2 regions of the Ureibacillus thermophilus genome follow, and region 2 is predicted to be linked to the other one. Evidence: riboswitches for the same ligand, from Rfam matches in the RefSeq annotation. Region 2 holds a riboswitch; the other holds the start of a gene.
What was found. Region 2 has a riboswitch for preQ1 ahead of queF (preQ(1) synthase). Riboswitches for the same ligand answer to the same signal wherever they lie in the genome.
Positions count from the first base shown of each region.

Region 1: it holds a riboswitch for preQ1, as region 2 does, so the genes downstream of both, DKZ56_RS04405 (QueT transporter family protein) here and queF (preQ(1) synthase) in region 2, are expected to answer to the same signal.

Region 1 is NZ_CP036528.1:885,498-896,306, reverse strand. Features, by position in the region: gene DKZ56_RS04415 (ABC transporter permease) at 1-665, opposite strand, end outside; gene DKZ56_RS04410 (ABC transporter substrate-binding protein) at 702-1,721, opposite strand; PreQ1 riboswitch class I at 2,085-2,128, shown strand; gene DKZ56_RS04405 (QueT transporter family protein) at 2,136-2,624, shown strand; T-box leader at 3,090-3,314, shown strand; gene trpD (anthranilate phosphoribosyltransferase) at 3,404-4,438, shown strand; gene trpC (indole-3-glycerol phosphate synthase TrpC) at 4,438-5,235, shown strand; gene DKZ56_RS04390 (phosphoribosylanthranilate isomerase) at 5,232-5,849, shown strand; gene trpB (tryptophan synthase subunit beta) at 5,855-7,045, shown strand; gene trpA (tryptophan synthase subunit alpha) at 7,042-7,824, shown strand; gene trpB (tryptophan synthase subunit beta) at 7,938-9,104, shown strand; gene DKZ56_RS04370 (NAD-dependent epimerase/dehydratase family protein) at 9,146-10,099, opposite strand; gene DKZ56_RS04365 (YolD-like family protein) at 10,220-10,540, opposite strand; gene DKZ56_RS04360 (Y-family DNA polymerase) at 10,572-10,809, opposite strand, start outside.
Region 2 is NZ_CP036528.1:2,864,863-2,875,671, forward strand. Features, by position in the region: gene DKZ56_RS14440 (RrF2 family transcriptional regulator) at 1-150, opposite strand, end outside; partial or broken gene DKZ56_RS14445 (DUF4372 domain-containing protein) at 405-674, opposite strand; gene DKZ56_RS14450 (asparaginase) at 1,444-2,412, opposite strand; gene DKZ56_RS14455 (phosphoribosylaminoimidazolesuccinocarboxamide synthase) at 2,638-3,324, opposite strand; gene DKZ56_RS14460 (VOC family protein) at 3,572-3,943, opposite strand; gene DKZ56_RS14465 (hypothetical protein) at 4,113-4,268, shown strand; gene adhP (alcohol dehydrogenase AdhP) at 4,532-5,548, shown strand; gene queE (7-carboxy-7-deazaguanine synthase QueE) at 5,789-6,517, opposite strand; gene queD (6-carboxytetrahydropterin synthase QueD) at 6,510-6,980, opposite strand; gene queC (7-cyano-7-deazaguanine synthase QueC) at 6,967-7,647, opposite strand; PreQ1 riboswitch class I at 7,702-7,745, opposite strand; gene queF (preQ(1) synthase) at 7,751-8,251, opposite strand; PreQ1 riboswitch class I at 8,335-8,380, opposite strand; gene DKZ56_RS14495 (hypothetical protein) at 8,520-8,900, opposite strand; gene DKZ56_RS14500 (DUF5412 family protein) at 8,963-9,094, opposite strand; gene DKZ56_RS14505 (alpha/beta fold hydrolase) at 9,307-10,086, opposite strand; gene DKZ56_RS14510 (DUF2200 domain-containing protein) at 10,147-10,497, opposite strand; gene DKZ56_RS14515 (fluoride efflux transporter FluC) at 10,514-10,809, opposite strand, start outside.

The sequences.
Region 1 (10,809 bases), 1.0 Mb from region 2:
AATGCCACAAGCGCATTGGAAATTCCTACTCCTAAGATGATTAAATGGTCCGTATTTGCTGAAAAGCTTCGAATCATCCGTTTATTATCCCCTGTTGCCCGAATGGCAAGCCCAATTTCTGTTTTTAAGAACCAATCGACAACCAATTTGAGAATGGCTGTTAGGATAATCATGATAAAAAGAGTTCCCCAAGTTTGAGGTAAATGTTTTACACCTAAACTGGACAAAATATTATTTAATGCTGAATCAATCCCTAATGGTTCCCAAATCTTTGAAAATTGAGTGAAGATGGTTTCACTATTTAGGAGGGGAACGTTCGGAAGGCTTGTTGCATTTTCACTTGAGAAGCCCATGATTCTTAGATTTATGGAATAGAGGCCAATCATCATAATGATACCGGCAAGGAGCGGATTAATGTTTCCTTTGGTATGTAATAAACCGGTAATACACCCTGCAATAAATCCCGCTACGATTGCAGCGAGTGTTGCCAAAATGGGGTGGTAACCTAGCACAATCATCGTTGCTACCGTGGCTGCCCCCGTTACAAAACTACCATCTACCGTCAAGTCCGGAAAATCTAACACTCGGAATGTTAGATACACTCCGAGTGCCATAATCGCGTAGATGATTCCTTGCTCAACTGAACCGAACATTGCTGCAAACATATTGAATCATCTCTCCTAACATATCGAAATTCATTATTAATTTTCTGTTTCTACAAGCTCTGCATTCCATTCATCTTTTACTTCAATGCCAAGTTTTTCTACAACATCTTTGTTCATAACAAGTTTTAAAGTATTTGGATATTCTGCTGGAATGTCTGCTGGTGTTGCTTCACCCTTCAAAATTTTCACAGCCATTTGACCAGCTTGGTAACCGATGTCATAGTATTCAAATCCAAATGCCAATAATCCGCCGCGTCTTACAGAGTCAAATTCGCCCACAACAAGCGGCAATTTATTGCTTTCTGCTACTTGGATTACAGATTCAAGAGCTGATACAACTGTGTTGTCTGTGATAATGTAGAATGCATCCACTTTGCCTACTAAAGATTCTGCTGCTTGTTTAGTTTCTGAACTTTGGGCTACTGTTGTAGTTTCCACTTTCATTCCTAATGAATCAGCAATTTCTCTTACTTGGTTCACTTGTGCAACAGAGTTTTGTTCCCCAGCATTGTAAATCATGCCGACTTTTTCAATGCCTAATTCATTTTTCATGAATTCTACTGTTGTTTTAATAGCATCTGGATGCAGGTCGATTGTACCTGTCACGTTGCCTCCAGGAGATTCAATAGAATCGATTAATTGTGCTGCAACAGGATCTGTTACAGATGTGAAAACGATTGGAATATCAGATGTTACATTTTTTGCCGCTTGTGCAGATGGAGTGGAGTTCGCAAAGATTAAATCAACTCCTGCACTTGCTAAGTTTTGGGCAATTTGCGTATTTAAACTATTGTCGTTTTGGGCAAGCTGATAATCATATTCAACATTTAATCCCGCATCTTTCAACGCATCTTGGAATCCTTGGTATGCTGCGTTTAAAGATGGGTGTTCAACAATTTGCGTTACACCAATTTTGTAAGTTTTTGTTTCTTCTGTTTTCGTATCAGTACCTTTGCTTTCATCTTTTTCAGATGTATTGTCATTACCGCCGCAAGCAGCTAAAAGCAGCAATAAACCGAGCAATAAAAATGATAGCTTTTTCATACTGCTCTTCATAAATTTCCCCCCTGTTATTCTTCAAATTTTCTGACTATTTTTAATATAAATTTTGTCGCTTTAAATTGATAAAGCGAAGTTTAACGTTATATTACATTTTCATAAAAGAACAGTCAATAACATTAGGAATCTTCTGAAATTAAAAATGTTCTTTTTATTCTTTCAAAAATAGCAATTTAGTGCTTTCAACCAATAAATTGCGTGAATTTTCTAGAAAATATATTATATAAAAATAATGAATAATTTGTGAAAAAATCGTGAACTTTTTCAGTAATAAAAAACACCTATATATAGGTTCAATTGCTCAAAAATCCAATTTGTGATTTTTCGATAAATGTAATATAATATTTTTTTGTGTGTTCACACACCGTGGTTCGCAAAATCCCACGATAAAAAACTAAGGAGTGTATCATGATGAAAACAAAATTCTTAGCAGTATCTGCAATTATTGCTGCACTATATATCGCCGTAACTTATACGCTCTCTTTTTTGAGCTTCGGTGATATTCAATTTCGCATTGCGGAAATTTTTAACCATTTAATCGCCTTCAATCCCCGCTATATGTTAGGGGTTGTGCTGGGAGTGTTTATTTCAAACTTATTCTCTCCTCTTGGCTGGTTCGATTTAGTGTTCGGCGTAGCCCACTCCCTCATCTGTTTAACGACTCTTATCATCATTAGCAAATTTGTAAAAAACATTGTTTATCGTATGTTGATGAACTCTTTTGTCTTTACTTTCATGATGTGGATTATCGCCTTGGAATTAAAGTTGGCGCTTGATCTTCCTTTCTGGCTTTCATGGCTTTCGACGGCCATCGGAGAAGCTGTCGTGCTGCTTATTGGCATTCCGATTATGAAATTGCTTGATAAACGATTAAACTTTAAAAATTTAATCGATTCATGATAGAAGAGGCTGGGACAAATCTAAAAAAGAGGTTGGGACAAATCTAAAAAAACATCATTTTCTCCAAGGAGAAAATGATGTTTTTTTGATATGTTATTAAAATTGATTTCCGTTCCGGGGACGCTTTCCGCGGGCCCGGCTCGAGCCTCCTCGGAGCTCATTGCTTCGCTCCTGCGGTGTCTCGAGACACGGGCTGTTCCCGCAGGAGTCGCCCCGTCACTTCAATCAATTTTTAGTTATATCAAATATTTATCAAAACCCTTTCAACTACCCCTTTAATTCTTTGTTTATGTCCCAGCCTCTTTTCGCATCTTTCTTTTTGAATTGAGCGAAAATTATTGACATTCATGCAAATTCTGAATAAAATAATTTTCAACTAAATTGTTCGTGGCGGAGAAAGGCTGTGGAAGCGCAGCACCGCACCGATTGTTGAGTTGAGCCTGAGTTTAGTTGAGAATAGCCGAGCTGAAATTGATGAGTAAGGAAAAGTAGCGAAATGCGTATGCCTAAGAGAGCTAGTGGTTGGTGGGAACTAGCGCATACCTTTCGTGAATGGGCCTTACGAGAGCAACTGCGCAAGTGGTTGACGTCTTTCCCGCGTTACAGGGAAGTGCTTTTTTAAGCACACTGAGGTGGAAGTAGCAACTACTTCAACAGAGGTGGCAACGCGGCCTGTTCGTCGTCCTCTGCAAATGGGATTTTGCGCCCATTTGCAGAGGTTTTTTTATTGCGGCTATTCTATCTAAGCTTCAAATTTATTAAATTTGGAGGATGATAGAATGAACATTCAAGCTTTTACAAAACGTGTTCAACAAAAAGAAGATTTGTCTTACGATGAGATGATCCAAGCCGTTGAACTCATTTTTGCAGAGAAAACGCCAAAAGAAGACATCGCGGAATTTTTATTGGCTCTTCGCGAAAAAGGCGAAACCGCGGAAGAAGTTGCTGCCCTTTCCATCGTAATGAAATCCAATGCCATCAAAATCCCCGTTCCAAAAGGGTCTTATATTGACAATTGCGGCACTGGAGGCGATGGACTTCATACATTCAACATCAGCACCACTTCCGCCTTTGTGTTGGCAAGCAACGGTGTGAAAGTCGCAAAACATGGTAACCGAAAAATTTCTAGTTCTTCCGGCAGCACGGATGTGTTGGAAGCATTGGGCATACACAATGATTTCACTGCCGAAGAATCTGCTCAGTTGCTAGAACAGGAAGGCATCGCTTTTCTATACGCTCCTAATGTTCACCCGAAACTGAAACGCATTGGCGAAGTTCGTCGAGCCATTGGAAAACCAACCATTTTTAACTTAGTAGGTCCTCTGACAAATCCGGTCGATTTAGAATGTCAACTTGTCGGCATTAGCCGTCCTGATTTTGTTGAAGAATATGCAAAAGTGCTGCGCATTTTAGGAAGAAAACGGGCGATTGTTGTATCTGGTTCCAATGGAATGGATGAAGCTTCTCTTGACCAAAAAAACTATGCGGTGATTTTGGAAAATGGAGAAATTAAACCTCTTTCCATCAACATTGAAGAATTAGGATTGCAGCCCGCTACAATTTGCCATCTTCGCGGTGGTACGCCAGAAGAAAATGCGAATATTTTAAAAGACTTGTTGAAAGGAAATCGCTCGCCTTATTACGATGCAGTGGTATTAAATGCAGCGCTCGGGTTCTTTGCATACGGTGCCGTTGAATCTTTGAAAGATGGCGTTTTTATAGCGCGCGATGCGATTGAATCCGGCCGAGCTTACGAGAAGCTTGAAGCAGTCATTGAATTCAGCCAAAACATCATAAAGGAGCAATCCCGCTAATGACAATTTTAGATACGATTATTGAACATAAAAAAAACATTTTACCGAAATTGCAAGAAACAAAGCCGGATTGGAACGTTCCCATCGTGAAACGCCCTTCGTTATATGATTTGCTCAGAAAATCGGACACCTTGCAAATCATTGCAGAAATGAAACGGGCCTCTCCTTCCAAAGGCATTATTAATGCCAATGCAGATCCGGTGGAGCAAGCAAAACGCTATGAAAAAGCAGGATCCGCTTGCATTTCCGTACTGACGGAAGAAAAATTTTTCAAAGGCTCATTTGAAGATTTGGCGAACATTGCAAAAAATGTAAATCTGCCAATCTTAAATAAAGATTTTATTATTGATAAAGTACAAGTTGATTACGCACTGCGGTCAGGTGCATCCGTCATTCTTCTCATTGTGGCGGCATTAGAGGACGTAACGCTTGCTGAATTGTATGAATACGCTGAAAGTTTAGGGCTGGAAGTGCTTGTGGAGGTGCACAACGAAGAAGAATTGGAGCGCGCCCTTCGCCTCCGCCCGAAACTTCTTGGCGTAAACAACCGAGATTTAAAAACCTTTCATGTGGATTTAGCCCAAACCGAAAAGCTTGCAGAAATGATTAAACGCTATCCGGACATTGCTTTCATTAGCGAAAGCGGCATTTTTCAAAAAGCAGATGCAGAACGAGTGGCAAATGCAGGAGCCCGAGGAATTCTAGTTGGAGAGTCTCTTATGAGAAGCGGCAACCCAGAGGACACGTTAAAATCATTCCAAATCAAACTTCCTGCCCTAGAGGATGTAGAGCGATGACAAAAGTGAAAATTTGCGGGTTAAAAGAAAACGTGCATGTGCATTGCGCCGTCAATGCTGGATCGGATTTTGTAGGCTTCGTGTTTGCGCCGAGCAAGAGGCAAATTTCCATCGAGAAAGCCAGGGAACTGGCAAAACTGGTGCCAAACCATGTGAAGAAAGTCGGCGTCTTTGTTAATCCGACCATAGAGGAAGTAAGAGAAGCTTTTGAAAGCGTACCACTTGATTATGTGCAATACCATGGCAATGAAGATCCGAACTTTATTAACCAATTAGGCTACCCTTCTATTAAAGCCTTTTCCATCCGGGATAAGGATGATGTGGAGAAAGCTAGCAAGTTTAACGTAGATTACTATTTATTCGATGCACCTGGAACAGACTACGCCGGTGGGAGCGGAAATACATTTGACTGGTCCCTTTTAGATCAACTTTCCATCCCAAGGGAGAAAGTGATTCTGGCAGGAGGACTCAACGCGGCAAATGTCAATCAAGCCATTGCAACGGTTCAACCTTTTGCAGTGGATGTATCAAGCGGCGTTGAGCAACACGGCAAAAAGAGCTGCGAACTGATTCAATCCTTTATCCAAGCTGTAAAAACTTCAAAAAGGAGCTAACGGACATGACGACAACCGTAAAAGGCAAATTCGGTCGTTTTGGAGGACAATTTGTGCCGGAAACCTTAATGACTGCTTTGCAAGAACTGGAAGAAGCTTATGAACATTATAAACACGATGAGTCTTTTCAACAGGAACTCCGCTACTATTTAAAAGACTACGTCGGCAGAGAAACGCCCCTCTATTTTGCGGAACGGCTCACTGAATATTGCGGCGGCGCCAAAATTTATTTAAAACGGGAAGATTTGAACCATACCGGCGCACATAAAATCAACAATGCCCTCGGCCAGGCATTGCTTGCCAAAAAAATGGGCAAAACGAAAATTGTGGCTGAAACAGGCGCCGGCCAACACGGTGTAGCGACAGCAACCGCCTGCGCCCTTCTTGGAATGGAATGCATCGTTTTTATGGGAGCAGAAGATGTGAAACGCCAAGCATTAAACGTATTCCGTATGGAGCTTTTAGGCACAAAAGTCGTGGCTGTTGAAAAAGGATCCAGAACGTTGAAAGATGCGGTGAACGAAGCCTTGCGCTACTGGGTGACGAATGTAGAAACAACCCACTACATTTTAGGTTCTGCGATGGGGCCCCATCCCTTCCCTACCATCGTTCGCGATTTCCAAAGAGTCATCGGGGATGAAACGAAAAAACAAATTTTAGAAAAGGAAAACCGCCTTCCTGACGCTGTTGTAGCCTGCATCGGAGGCGGCAGCAATTCCATCGGGATGTTTTATCCTTTTGTAGAAGACAAGGAAGTTGCATTATATGGCGTGGAAGCTGCCGGAAAAGGATTTGAAACCGGCAAACATGCAGCGGCCATCAATGCTGGAAAAACAGGTGTACTGCACGGCGCTTATATGTATTTATTGCAAGATGAAAACGGATTTGTGCAAGAAGCCCACTCCATTTCTGCAGGTCTTGACTACCCAGGAGTTGGTCCTGAACATTGCTATTTGCATGAAACCGGCCGCGCAAAATATGTCATGGCAACAGATGAGGAGGCGCTTGAAGCCGTAAAGCTTCTTTGCCGAACAGAAGGTATTCTCCCTGCCCTTGAAAGCGCCCATGCCGTTCACTATGCGGCAGAGCTAGCCAAAACGATGAGGAAAGACCAAATCGTTGTCGTTTGTTTATCCGGCCGCGGCGACAAAGACGTGCACACGATTTACGATGCCCTTGGAGGTGACTTAGCATGAGCCGAATCAAAGAAGCCATTTTAGAAACCAATCTTCAAGGCCATAAAGCATTTATTCCTTACATCATGGCAGGCGATGGCGGGCTTGAAACGTTGAAACCGACCATTTTAAAACTTCAAGAACTAGGAGTCACAGCCATTGAAGTGGGCATCCCTTTCACCGACCCGGTTGCTGATGGGCCAACGATTGAAGAAGCAGGCCGACGAGCTTTGGCAAAGGGAACGACTTTGCGAAAAGTGCTTGAAACCCTTGCAACATTTGCAGATGAAGTTGCCATTCCTTTAGTGGCAATGACGTATTTGAATCCGATTTTAGCTTATGGAATTGATGACTTTGCAAAAGATGCATATAAAGCAGGTATCCGCGGCGTTATTATTCCGGATATGCCATTAGAGGAAAGCGAGTTAGTCCATCCCTCTTTACAAGCGGCTGGCATTGATTTAGTGCAGCTTGTGTCACTTACAAGTACACCGGGGCGGATTGAAAAACTCACAAAAGCAAGCGAAGGATTCATTTATGCGGTGACCGTCAACGGCATCACTGGCGCCCGTTCCTCTTTTGAAGGAAATTTGGAAGATCATTTCAAAACAATTCAAAGCTACACGGATACGCCGGTTTTAGCGGGATTCGGCATCTCCACCCCTGAACACGTAAAGCAATTTGGCTCCTTTACAAGCGGCGTCATTGTGGGAAGCAAAATTGTCGATTGTTTGACAAAAGGCGATTGGGAGACAATTGAAAACCTTGTGAAAGCTTCGAAGGCTGTTCCTTTGGCTTAATCTTCATTTATCTTCAAAATATCATCTGGTTTTATGAACATATCACTGGGGGTTGTGACAATATCGCCCTGTTTTGTGAACATATCACCCAATATAAAAAAGGAGTTGTAATCATGAGCAAAACATTAATTCAAAATGGCTACTACGGAAACTATGGCGGCAGCTTCGTTCCGGATGATGTGCAAAAAGTGCTTGAAAAAATTGCAGAAGAATTTGCAAAAGTAAAAGACGACCCTGCTTTCAACGAAGAACTCAACTTTTATTTGAAAGAATACGCTGGCCGTGAAACACCTCTTTATTTTGCTAAAAACTTAACGGAAAAATTAGGCGGAGCAAAAATTTATTTAAAACGGGAAGATTTAAACCATACGGGCTCCCATAAATTAAACAATGTGCTTGGCCAAATTTTGCTTGCCAAACGTATGGGAGCTAAAAGAATCATCGCTGAAACGGGAGCAGGACAACATGGAGTTGCCACTGCTACAGCTGCTGCGATGTTCGGAATGGAATGTACAATCTACATGGGGGCAAAAGATACGAAACGCCAAGCGCTAAATGTATTCCGCATGGAGCTTCTTGGCGCAAAAGTTGTGGCGGTGGATAAAGGAAACGGCTTATTAAAAGAAGCGGTGGATGAGGCATTCCTAGATTTAGTGAAAAACCATGATAACACTTTCTATTTACTAGGTTCAGCAGTAGGCCCTACTCCATATCCTGAAATTGTTGAGCATTTCCAATCCGTTATTAGCCGTGAAAGCCGTGCGCAGCATTTAGAAAAAGAAGGCAAACTACCGACAGCAGTTGTAGCAGCGGTAGGCGGCGGAAGCAATGCGGCTGGCGCCTTCTCCCATTATATCAATGACGAAAACGTGCGTTTAATCGGTGTGGAACCTGCTGGCGCTGCAACGCTGACAAAAGGTTCCCCTGGCATTCTTCATGGTTTCAAAAGCTACGTTCTTCAAGATGAAGAAGGCAATTTGCTTGAAACAAACTCCATCGCTGCCGGCTTGGATTATCCAGGCGTCGGCCCACTTCACGCTTACTTGCATGAAACAGGACGCGGCGAATATGTAACAGTTACAAATGAGGAAGTGCTGGAAGCTTTCCAAGTATTATCAAGGACAGAAGGCATTATTCCTGCCCTTGAAAGCTCCCATGCCGTTGCTCACACATTAAAACTTGCACCGACTTTATCACCTGAAGACACAATCATCGTCAATATTTCCGGACGCGGCGATAAAGACGTGCAACAAGTATTTGAATTGCTCAAAAATCAATAAACCATGAGGGGATGTTCGGACTGCCGAACTCCCCTTTCTTTTTAAATCGGTGTTTTGCTTGTGATGCCGCCGCCGATTTTATCAAGCATATCAATTGTCATTGTCTGCAAATCATAAATCGGATTAAATCCCCAATCCGCAATGGCTTGGGATGAATCGATGGAATTTGGCCAGCTTTCTGCAATGCTTTGCCGCACTGGATCAACATCATACTTAATTTCAAAATGAGGAATATGTTTTTTGATTTCCGCTGCAATTTCCGACGGGTCAAAGCTCATGGCAGAAACATTATAGGCATTGCGAACGGTTAATTTAGCAGGGTCAGCTTCCATTAAATCGATAATCGCGTTCAAAGCATCGGGCATATACATCATATCCATATAAGTCCCTTCAGCAATATAAGAAGTGTAGCTTCCTTCATTTACCGCTTTATGATAAATTTCCACTGCGTAATCCGTTGTGCCTCCCCCAGGCGGTGTTCCCGGTGAAATTAGCCCTGGAAAGCGGAGACCTCTTACATCTACCCCGTAGCGCAAGTGATAATAATCGCATAATAGCTCCCCTGCTACTTTATTGACGCCATACATCGTTGTTGGCCGCTGCAATGTTTCTTGCGGGGTATTGATTTTTGGCGTTGATGGTCCAAAGACAGCGATGGAGCTTGGGTTAAAGAGCTGCATATTTAATTCTTTTGATACTTCCAATGCATTCAACAAGCCGCCCATATTTAATTCCCAGGCAAGAATGGGTTTGATTTCAGCCGTTGCAGAAAGTAATGCCGCCAAATGAATCATCGTGTCCGCATTGAATTTTTTCGCCACTTCGTACATTTTTAATGCATCGAGCACATCCAATACTTCAAAGGGACCGTCATGATTTTTATCTTCCCGAATATCCGTTGCCAATACATTGTCTTTTCCATACTCAAATCGGAGTTTTCTCACCAATTCTGAACCAATCTGTCCAAGCGCACCAGTGACAAGGATTCTTTTCATCTCGCCCCTCCTCTGATGAATTCAAACCTACTTCGCGAGCAATATAGAGTATGTTGTAAACTATTTATATGCCAGTGCTTTCTAGTAGGCTATTGGTTCGACTAGAGAAGGGGGGCATTTTCATTCCAAAATGGTAGCGCCATAGATGGATTCAAAAGGAAAAGAGCGGCCGTCTTCCAATATGCAAATGCGCCGTTTATTATCAAGGACGGCAATCTTTCCTGTCTCTTTAGAAGTGCGGTCCTTTTTCCAAATTTTTAATTCGACTTCATAGTGATTTTGATAGGCAATAAGAAGCTGCTCGTTCAAATCTTGCAGCGCCCATTCATCCAAAACCGGCTTTTCTTCGCGCTCATCTTTTTCTCTCCATTCCCGGAGCATTTTCACGTGTTCCGGGAGCATCATTGCATTCCATTTAATATTTCCACGGTCTCGAATCATCTTTCTCACCTCTATACAAAGCAGCACCTTTTTATTTTTTATGGCCGCCCAAAAGTTGCGCCCTCTCAAGCGCCGTTCCTGCCTCCGTATAAGAAACGGCTCGAAGCACAGCAGTCGGCCCCCATTTGGAGCGCAAAGCATCCATCGCGGCGCCGAGTTTTCTCCTTTTCCATTTTTGCTGGTCGAAAAAACTTAATTGCATCGAGCGTTCTGTTTCCAATTTCGAAAGGCTGATGGCAATTTGCCTTACCGGACGTTCTGCATAATGT
Region 2 (10,809 bases):
ATTTTCTTTCCTTAATATGCTCAAAATTTTCCTTAATCTTGCTGGGTGGACAGAAACACTTTGGGCAATGTCTTCACTGGTCACTCGTTGGCTTTGCTTTTGGGCCAGGTAAGCGACGCAGTGAACGGCAATCGAAAAATCGCTATTCATAATGAACCTTCCTCCTAACTGTAATAATAATGATTACAGTTGATATTGTCAATTGCAAATAATTTCTAAAGTCCTTCCGTTTCGAGTGTTGGTAAATCATTATATATATCTTCAATTTTCATCTTCACACTTCCCCCGAAAGCTTTTTACTTGTAATATTCTGTCTCCTTGTACAATTCTCCCCTTTTTCAACTAAACTATCCCATTAGCCCATCGCTTCGTGGCACCACAGATTAAAGAAGAATTTCCGTTCTTCCATTTAATCGCCGTGACAACTGTGAAATACTAATAGAATGAAGGTCGACCCCTTTTTGAAGTTGGTCATCAAAAAGGCAATCGCTTAGCGCATGGAGACTTTCGATTTCTTCCAATTGCGCAAAAAGCAGTAATTTTAGAAATGGCTCTGTCGTTAATTTTTTCGTATAGTAATCTAATTTCATCGTTTTCATCAGTTCTTCAAATAATTGAAGATTTATTGGCGAAAACCATTGTCCAAATGAAGTTTTTCGTGTAATCTTGTCCATGAGTTTGGTCCTTTTTAGTGGATTTGGACGGGTTACCACCTGACTTATCCATTATAAAGGACTTTTTCTTTTCACAAAATAAAATAAGTGAAGATTGTGAGTCTTTTTCATTTTAAAATTAAATTAATGCAGCACTAGTGATATTTCCTAATTATATTTTCTAATAATTACTTTTTTTACATAATTTACAAATTATAATAAGTAAAAAGACTATACTCATTAAATAATTACTGACTGAATTTTGAGGAAGCAATAAATTTGAAACCAGACATTTTCATATAAAGTATCTCTTCGCTACGAGGGAAAATTTGGATAAAAATGATATTCGTGTATTTTATGTCAAAACATAAAGTTTGTGTTAAATATGTTACTTATAACTCTAATACCTTCTCTTTTAATATTTATGTTAGATCATTTTTGATTTTTAGAAATAGTTTGATTAAATCCCTCAACAAATGTATCTCAACCTTTGACTAGGACACTCAATGTATGTGGATAAAATCCATTTTCCCTTTGCCACAGTTTACGATGCAGCCGTCTAATTGGATGCCAAAACGATGAAGTATACTATTCTTCTATTTATCGAGCTCCTGGGTTTACCAAAAACAGCAAGCGATATTTGAACAGTCATTTTGAGGAATCCGCTTTGCAAAAAGGATGAAGAAAACCTGTTTCAACCATTTCTGGGGAAAAGAAAGATAATAGATAATTGTTTCTAAAAATAAAGGTGTCCTGAAAGTTCTTGACTTTCAAGACATCCTCTTCTTTGTTATCTAAATTTTCCCCTCACATCCCCCACCCCTGCAGCCAACATCACCGCCAGCTTCATGCGGGCTTTTTTGCTGTCGTAGTCGCGGCCGAGGATGGCGCCTTTCTTTTGCAAGTCGTAGGCAGTGCCTGGGGTGTCGTACACCACTTTGACGTTTCCTTCCGCCGTGCTTGTTGTCACCACCACGATGACGCCTTTTTCAATGGCATATTGCACTTGTTCTGCAACGGCCGGGTGGACTTGGCCTCGGCCGAACGCTTCAAGGACAATGCCTTTTGCTCCCGTCTCCACCGCATACTTAATCAAGCGGCCATCGGAGCCCAATGAACATTTGATGATTTCCACATAAGGCAATTCGGACTTCAGCTCATAAGTTTCCCTTTTCACCGCTTTCCCGTAAAGGATGACTTCTTCCTCATCCACATACCCCAAATGGCCGAACCCCGGCGCGTTGAAGCCGTCCACGTTGGAGGCGTGATTTTTCTTCACATAGCGGGCAGGCAAAATCTTTTCGTTGAACAACACAACCGCGCCCAAGTTTCTCGCTTCATCACTTGCAGCCAAAATGATGGCTTGGCGCAAGTTGGAAAAGGCATCCGTTCCGATCGTGGCCGGGCTTCGTTGGGCGCCTGTGACCACAACCGGCCGCTCGTCTCCAATCGTCAAATCCAGAAAATACGTCGTTTCCTCCAGCGTATCCGTTCCGTGGGTCACGACCACTCCTGCCACTTCTTGATTCTCAAACACCTTCTCAATTTTTTCTTTTAACTGAATTAAATGATCAAAGGTCATTTCATTGCTTGGCAAATGAAAAAGGGTTTCTACATTTAATTCAATATAAGTTGGCAATTCGCATTGTTTGGCCAAATCTTCCCCCGTCATCATGCCGGATGTGAGGAGCCCCGTTTCCGGATTCACGCCGCTAGCAATCGTGCCGCCCGTACTGATCAAAACCACTTTCTTTTTCATTTTTTGCACTCCTAAACTCTCAATTTATAAACGTTCATTTATCAAAATAAACCATTGTTACAAGAACTTCAACTGTCGCACGTCCAAAGAAAAACCCCCTGCAGCTGCCAAGGGAATTATTTCAAATCAAGCTGCATTTTCTCTCCCGGTTTAAATGCAAAAAAAGAGCGAATGGCAACACTCCATGATCTTCTCCACTCACTCTTTCCTTCCATTCCCTATTTCTTATCCTTCCAAAATCAATTTTTCCAATTCCAACGGCTCGATATATTCGCCATTTTTGTAGGCGCGCATGTTGCCGCCGGAAATTTCGTCGATCAACATGATTTCATTCGTTTCTTTATCACGGCCGAATTCGAATTTAATATCGTAAAGTTCGATGCCTTTTTTCGCCAATTCTTCTTTTACAATGCCGGCGATTTTTTGTGTAAGTTCTTTTAACACTTTGTATTCCGCTTTGGATAAAATGCCAAGCATGTCCAACGCATCTTCGCTGATTGGCGGGTCTTCCCGTTCATCGTCTTTGATTGTCACTTCCACAAAGGCATCAAGAGGTTGCCCTTCTTGTGCATATAAACCATATCGACGTAAGAAACTTCCCACTGCACGGAAGCGGCAAATCACTTCCAACCCTTTGCCGAATGTTTCCGCCGGTTTCACTTTCATCGTCTTTTTATCGATATCCGCTTCAATAAAATGCGTTGGGATGCCTTTTTCATTAAGCAATTCGAAAAAATATTTCGTCAATTTCAATCCTGCAAGTCCGGCACCTTCAATTGTCAATCCCACCGTGTTGGCACCTGGGTCAAATACCCCGTCAACGCCTGTTACGTCATCTTTGAATTCCAATAAATAGTTGCCATCTTCCAATTCGTAAACATTTTTCGTTTTACCAGTGTAAATGTGCTTCATGTCAAGTCTCCTTCTTCTTTTAGCCTTTTCATCGATAGAACTGATGCTGTCTTTATAATAAATCAAACAAAGTTTATCGGACAAGAGTGCCTCTTTTATTAATTACAATTTCTTCATTATTATAGCGATGAGGCCGATGAATCTAAAAGCGGCTGTCTTGTGACATACACCGTTTTACCGCCGTGGATCAAATAAAAAGACTACCCGGAAAGTCCTTCTCTCCAGATAGCACGATTAGCTGACATTATTATTTATCTTCTCTCAACAAATACTGATTTCCATCTTGGTCATAGAAAGTGAACATCGAACCATAAGGGAATTTTTGTAGTTCATCCACCTTTACGCCATTATTTTTCAACCGCTCATACGCTTCTTCAATGTTCGGTGTGCTGAAAAGGAGGGTTGGATGAGCGACATTTTCCGGTTTTTGTTTCTTCATCAATGCTTTTGAGTATAGCACCAATGTCGCAAAATCATTTTCAGGCCCCACCTCAATCCACGCCATCCCAGGCCCCATCGGCTGTTCGAATTTCAATACAAACCCTACTTTGTTAATCCAAAAATCTTTTGCCTGTTCCTGATCTTCAACATAGATTGTGATTTTTCCAATTTGGATCATCGAGATTCTCCTTTTACGCTTTTTCATTTCATTATGCCTTAAAAATGGATTAGCTAAGTATTTTTCAAACTGAATATTTTCCTATAAATATGGTTTTTTCCTATATAATATAACCATGATTAGATTCTAGGTTTATAATATATATAAAGAAATCAATGAGGAGGATATCATGGAAAATGAATATGTTGTTGGTTGGGGCACTTTGGCGTTGATCAATGCAGGGCTTGCCCAAGGAAAAAACCGCTCCGGATTGAACTGGTTCTTGATTTCGCTTTTATTGGGACCATTGGCCACATTGCTTTTATTGTTTGCAGAAAAGAGATGAATTTTTCAAAAGACGATGATTTGTAACTCAACAGTAGTATTTTCGTCCTCCATAAAACTTATTTTGATAATCATATTTTACTATTCACAAAGAGATATAATCCGCGCTTATCTCCCTATTTTTTTTATGTCGAAAAATGGAAATCTATTTACATTAAATAGTAGTATTTCCTATATTGCTGAACATACTCTCTGCTAGTATCTTTATTTTTAAGTATATGGATACGCTTCCATGTACGAAATTCAAACAAAGGGGGATTATTATTGAAAGCTGCAGTTGTATCAAAAGAAAAAACGGTGAGTGTGGTGGACAAACAATTACGTCCGCTTAAACATGGTGAAGCTTTGGTGCAGATGGAATATTGCGGAGTTTGCCACACAGATTTGCATGTGAAAAACGGGGATTTTGGGGATGTCACAGGTGTTGTTCTTGGCCATGAAGGCGTTGGAAAAGTCGTTGAAGTGGCTGAAGGGGTCACTTCCTTAAAAGTCGGCGACCGGGTAGCCATTCCTTGGTTATACGAAAGCTGTGGCCATTGCGAGTATTGCACAACGGGAAGAGAAACGTTGTGTCGAAATGTAAAAAATGCCGGCTATACGGTTGACGGAGCCATGGCGGAACAGGCGATCGTGGTTGCCAATTATGTGGTAAAAGTGCCTGACAACTTGGATCCGGCAGCTGCCACTTCCATTACATGCGCCGGAGTGACAACATATAAAGCGGTAAAAGTGTCGGATATCCGGCCTGGGCAATGGATTGGCGTATTTGGCATTGGCGGTTTAGGAAGCCTGGCTGTCCAATATGCAAAAAATGTATTTGGCGCAAGAGTAGTCGCATTCGATATTAATGACGATAAATTGGCCTTTGCAAAAGAAATGGGAGCAGATGTCACGGTGAATTCGTTAAAAGAAAATCCGAAAGAAAAAGTCCTTGAAATCACAGATGGAAAAGGATTGGACGCTTGCGTTGTGACAGCTGTGGCGAAAGCACCATTCAACCAGGCTGTAGATGTCGTAAAAGCAGGCGCCCGGGTTGTTGCAGTTGGTTTGCCTGTTGATAAAATGGATCTTGATATTCCTCGCCTTGTGCTGGACGGCATTCAAGTGGTCGGTTCCCTCGTCGGTACCCGCCAAGATTTGAAAGAAGCGTTCCAATTTGCAGCTGAAGGAAAAGTAGTACCTAGAGTAACCCTCCGAAAACTTGAAGAAATCAATGATATTATGGAAGAAATGGAGCAAGGAAAGTTCACTGGTCGAATGGTGATCGATTTTACGAACTAAAAAATAAAAGGAAGGAGCAGTCTCTTTTGGACATGCTCCTTTTTAAATTTCGAAGAATTTGGCGGTCAGAAGACGGTTTGCCTCTTTGGTTGGCGAATATGTTCGTTGATTTGGCGATTATTCTTGCCTGGTTGGCGATTATCGGGTTCTGCAGAAACGTTTTTTTCCTTTGGCGATTATGTTCCTCTATTCGGCGATTATCAGGATCTTCGCAAATTTTATAGAAGTCCTTTCTGGCCCCTACACGCCTCTTTTATTCCCCCACACAAGGGTATGGAGTTGCGGCAGTACTTTCACGTTTTGTAATTCCTCATCTGCCATTACTTTGTTAATGAGCCTTTCATATTTTTTCAGTAAGTGGCTAACGAGTTTCGTTTGATCTTTTGTAGTTGTGTCATCATTGCCAACCTGTAAGAAAAATGGAATAGTCGGATATCTTAAATGTACTTTTTTTGCATATTCATAATCTTCCTCATCAAATACAACGACTTTCAATGAAATGTGCTGGTTGCCGTTTCGGGCATTTAGCTTATCTATGATTTCAGTAAGCACAGTAAAATCTGTTTTCATCCCAGAACTTGGCGGTTTTGGGGAAATCGTCACTTGATTTACATCGTACAGCCAATCTTGCCATCTAGAGCCTTGAGTTTCGACGCCAATTTGGATTCCATTCTCCTTTAAAATCCGCACTAATCCTTCTAAATTCCGAATTAATGCCGGGTTGCCGCCTGAGATCGTTACAAAAGAGAATCCGTCTCCGCCAAGCCGTTTCAATTCCGTCCAAATTTCTTCTGCGGTCATTTGCCGAATCAACTCTTTACCGCTGCCATCCCATGTAAAGGCTGAGTCGCACCATTCACAAGAGTAGTCACAGCCTGCCGTGCGAACAAACATCGTCTTTTGCCCGATGACCATCCCTTCTCCCTGAATGGTAGGGCCAAAAATCTCCATAACGGGAATTTTACTCACTTTCCATCCACTCCCGTCTAGCTTCTGCATAACTTGTAGGAGTCTCATAGAGTCGAATAAATTCTACCCGCGCCCCGTCAAAACCTTTCTCCTGCAACGCTTCCGCCAATTTTTCATAAATCCAAACGACCATATTCTCAGCTGTTGTATTCATTGGCGGCAACGTTTCATTTAAATAGCGGTGGTCCAAATAGATTTCAATTTTTTCTTTCCAAATGTCTTTAAGGTCAGCAAAATCAATAACTAACCCTCGATCATCCGGATATCCGCTTACTCCAAGCACTACTTTGTACGTATGCCCATGGAGGTTTTTGCATTTCCCTTCATATGCATGCAAATGATGGGCGGCATCAAATGTAAATTCCTTGCTGACGAGCACACGCTTCGAGTGATATCTCAATTGGTCTCTTTGAATATCTTCATCTAGTTTTTGAAGCTTATCAACAATTCTAAAATCTAACATGTGAAGCACCCTTTCTAGAACGTAAATACTCATCAAGACCTCTTTTTCTCAACTTACATGCTGGACATTCTCCACAGCCATCTGCAATGATTCCGTTATAGCAAGTCAATGTATTGTTTCGTACAAAATCAAGCACACCTAATTGGTCTGCCAGTTCCCATGTTTGTGCTTTCGTTAACCACATGAGCGGCGTATGAATGACAAACGTATCATCCATCGCTAAATTCATTGTTACATTCAACGATTTGATAAAAACATCACGGCAATCAGGATAGCCACTAAAATCCGTTTCACATACGCCTGTTACGATATGCTTTGCTCCTACTTGGCTTGCTAACACCCCTGCAAAGGAAAGGAATAGCAAATTGCGCCCCGGCACAAAGGTAGAAGGAAGCTCGCCATCTTTCCCTTCCTCAACTTCGATATCATCCCGTGTTAGTGCGTTTGGAGCTAGCTGATTTAAAAGGGACATATCAAGAATGTGATGCTTCACTCCTACTTCCTTTGCGATTTCCTTCGCACATTCAATTTCCAATCGATGTCTTTGACCATAATCAAACGTCACAGCTTCCACTTCTTTAAACTGTTCTTTTGCCCAAAACAAACATGTCGTGCTGTCTTGTCCACCGCTGAATACGACGATTGCTTTCTCTTCTTTTAATATCATTAAAGACACTCCTTTATAAAGAAAAAAACAGCATCCTAAGAAGGAAATGCTGTTTTCTTCTTAGTTTTTTATAGAGGGTAGCTAAGAACCTCTGTTATTCAATTTATCGATTATCCACTTTTTCTGGATATAAATCATGATTCATTAAACGATAATTTGCCATTTCTTCATATTTCGTTCCAGGTCTGCCGTAGTTGCAGTATGGGTCGATGGAGATGCCTCCGCGCGGCGTGAATTTGCCCCATACTTCAATATATCTTGGATCCAGCAATTTGATTAAATCATTCGTTATGATATTTACGCAGTCTTCATGAAAATCCCCATGGTTACGGAAACTGAATAAATATAACTTGAGAGATTTGCTTTCGACTAATTTTTTGTCTGGAATATAGGAAATATAAATCGTGGCAAAGTCCGGCTGGCCAGTAAGCGGACAAAGGCTTGTAAACTCAGGACAATTAAACTTCACAAAATAGTCCCGATCAGAATGCAGATTATTCACCGCTTCCAACACTTCCGGCGCATACTTTGTTGGATAATTCGTTTTCTGATTTCCTAATAAGGTTAAATCTTTGAGACCATCTTCCAATTTGCGACTAGACATAAAAAAAAAACCTCCTTGCAAAATGTTTCCCAACATTTACAAGAGAGGACACCCATAAATTCTATAAAACTCATGAAATTGGTTGTTTCATAGTTTTTTATAGAGGGTTAAGCTATGAACCTCTCCCGTGCTAGTCGGGCCAATTTAATAGTATAGAAGTTTGGAAAATGAGTCAACTTGTTTTTTGGGGTGATTTAGGAAAAAGAGGAGGTTGGAGATAAAAAATAAGCAGGTTCACGGGTGTGCACCTGAAGCATGGATGTAAGAATTATGAATGTTTTTTGAGCTTGTCTATTTCTCTTTCATTACGAACAGCTTTCTGCCAAATATAGTCTTGGTCGGCTTTGATGGTATTGATGGCACGCATTAATTCGTCATAGCGCTCTTCGTTTTTCATTTCATATTCGTCTTGTCTTTCTTTTATTTCGCGAATTTCTGTTTTGATTTCTTTGATTTCTGCTTTGATTCCTTGAATTTCTGCTTTCATTCCTTGGATTTCTGCTTTCATTCCTTGGATTTCTGCTTTCATTCCTTGGATTTCTGCTTTCATTCCTTTGATTTCTGCTTTCATTCCTTGGATTTCTGATTGAATGGCGCCAACAATTTGAATAAGCTGTGTTAACATTTCCTCTGTTTTTCCATTGCTCATATGATTTCACCCCCTATTATTTTTATATTTTGTCATGAAGAACTGTTAAAATCAAGGACTTATTACACCGTTGCCCCACCCATAGATAAATAAGCTTTGACCGCATAAGTTCCTTCCGGAGAAATCGGTTGGGCAATTAATTCGTCCTTCAACCGGCTCCAGTCAAAAAAAGAGCCAATATATACCGTAGCCAAAAATCCCGTCAAAAAGGAGGAACCAAAAAAGAAAAACAGTTAGAACTTTTTTCTTTACTTCGGGTTTTACTGCGGCAAGTTCCAGTGGCTATCCCTCCACAAATATAGTTTTAAATTAGAGTGACGCTAGATGCTGGAAGAAGTTTGATTAAGATTTATTTTTATCCATATTGAAATAAAAAAAGCAAATTAGAAACTTGTTCCAATTCGCTTTAAATGAATTGCCACAATACTTCATTGAATTTATTCCGCTCTTCCCAGAAGGTTCCGTGTCCACTATATTGAAATGGCACAATGATGGAGTTTGGAATGCGTTCACTTAGTTCATGCGTTTGGGCAAAGGGAATGACCTTATCATGAATTCCGTGGATGATTAAAGTAGGAACATGAATTTTCGATAAATCAGCATATAATTTTTCATCCCTTAATGTATTAATAATAGCAATCGTGGACCAGCTGGCCGCTTCCATGCCCATGTTCATAAACCAATCGGAAAATTCTTTCGTAATATATTGGAAGAAAAATCCATCAATGACTTTTTGCATCATTTTTGCCCGGTCATTGTATGCTAGTTCAAGGAAGCTTTGCCCCGTTTCCTGCGTAAAACTGACCGGAGCCGCGCTGGCAACAAGGATAAGTTTCGATACTCCATAGCCATTGTGGCGGGACATATAGCGGATAGCAATAGCTCCTCCTGTTGAATGGCCAACTAATGCAAAATGTTGAAGCTGCAGTGCTTTCACAACGGCCAACACATCATCAGCCAACCTGTTAAAATCGTAGCCTTCAAAAGGTTTATCCGACTTTCCGTACCCTCTCCAGTCAATGCCAATGCAGCGGTATCCGAGGGCCGGCAACACGTTGAACTGATATTCAAACTGTTTGTGATTTAATGGCCAACCGTGCAAGAAGACAATGGTTTTCTTTCCAAATGGATTAATATCTTCCACATATAATTTTACACCCGAATCCACAGGAACATAATAGCCCATGAATATCCTCCTTTCGGAATAGGATATTCAGTGCTGAAATGATTGGTGAAGTAAACCCGTTTAGCTCCGTAAAATTTTCTCCATGGCTTTTCCTTTTGCAAGTTCGTCAATCAGTTTATCTAAATAGCGAATTTCCCGCATCAATGGTTCTTCAATTTCCTCCACCCGCACTCCGCAAATAACGCCTTTAATAAGAGAACGGTTCGGATTTAATTGGGGAGCTTCTGCAAAAAACGTTTCAAAATCCGCTTCTTTTTCTAGTTGCGCCTCCAACTCTTCTTGGCTATATCCCGTTAGCCAACGAATAATTTCATCCACTTCCTCTTTAGTGCGTCCTTTTTTCTCCGCTTTCTGAACATATAGAGGATACACTCCAGAAAATTTCATCTTATATATTCGATTGTTTCTCATCATAAATCTCCTTTTCTTAACAAATCATTCCTATTAAATACCCAAAAAATGTAAGAGTTATTCCACCTATGTAGGTAATAATTATGTACAAAAGGAAATTCTTTTTATTCTTTAAATAAAGCTGAGTGAGTTCTAATTTCATCGTGGAGAAAGTGGTAAATGCCCCTAAAAAACCTGTCCCAAAAAGTAAAGCAATCATTTCATTTACTTTTGCCCCGACGATCATCCCCAATAAGAACGATCCTAGCAGATTTACGGTCAACGTTCCAAAGGGAAAAGACACTTTCTTATTGAATGCTTTACTCATGGCAA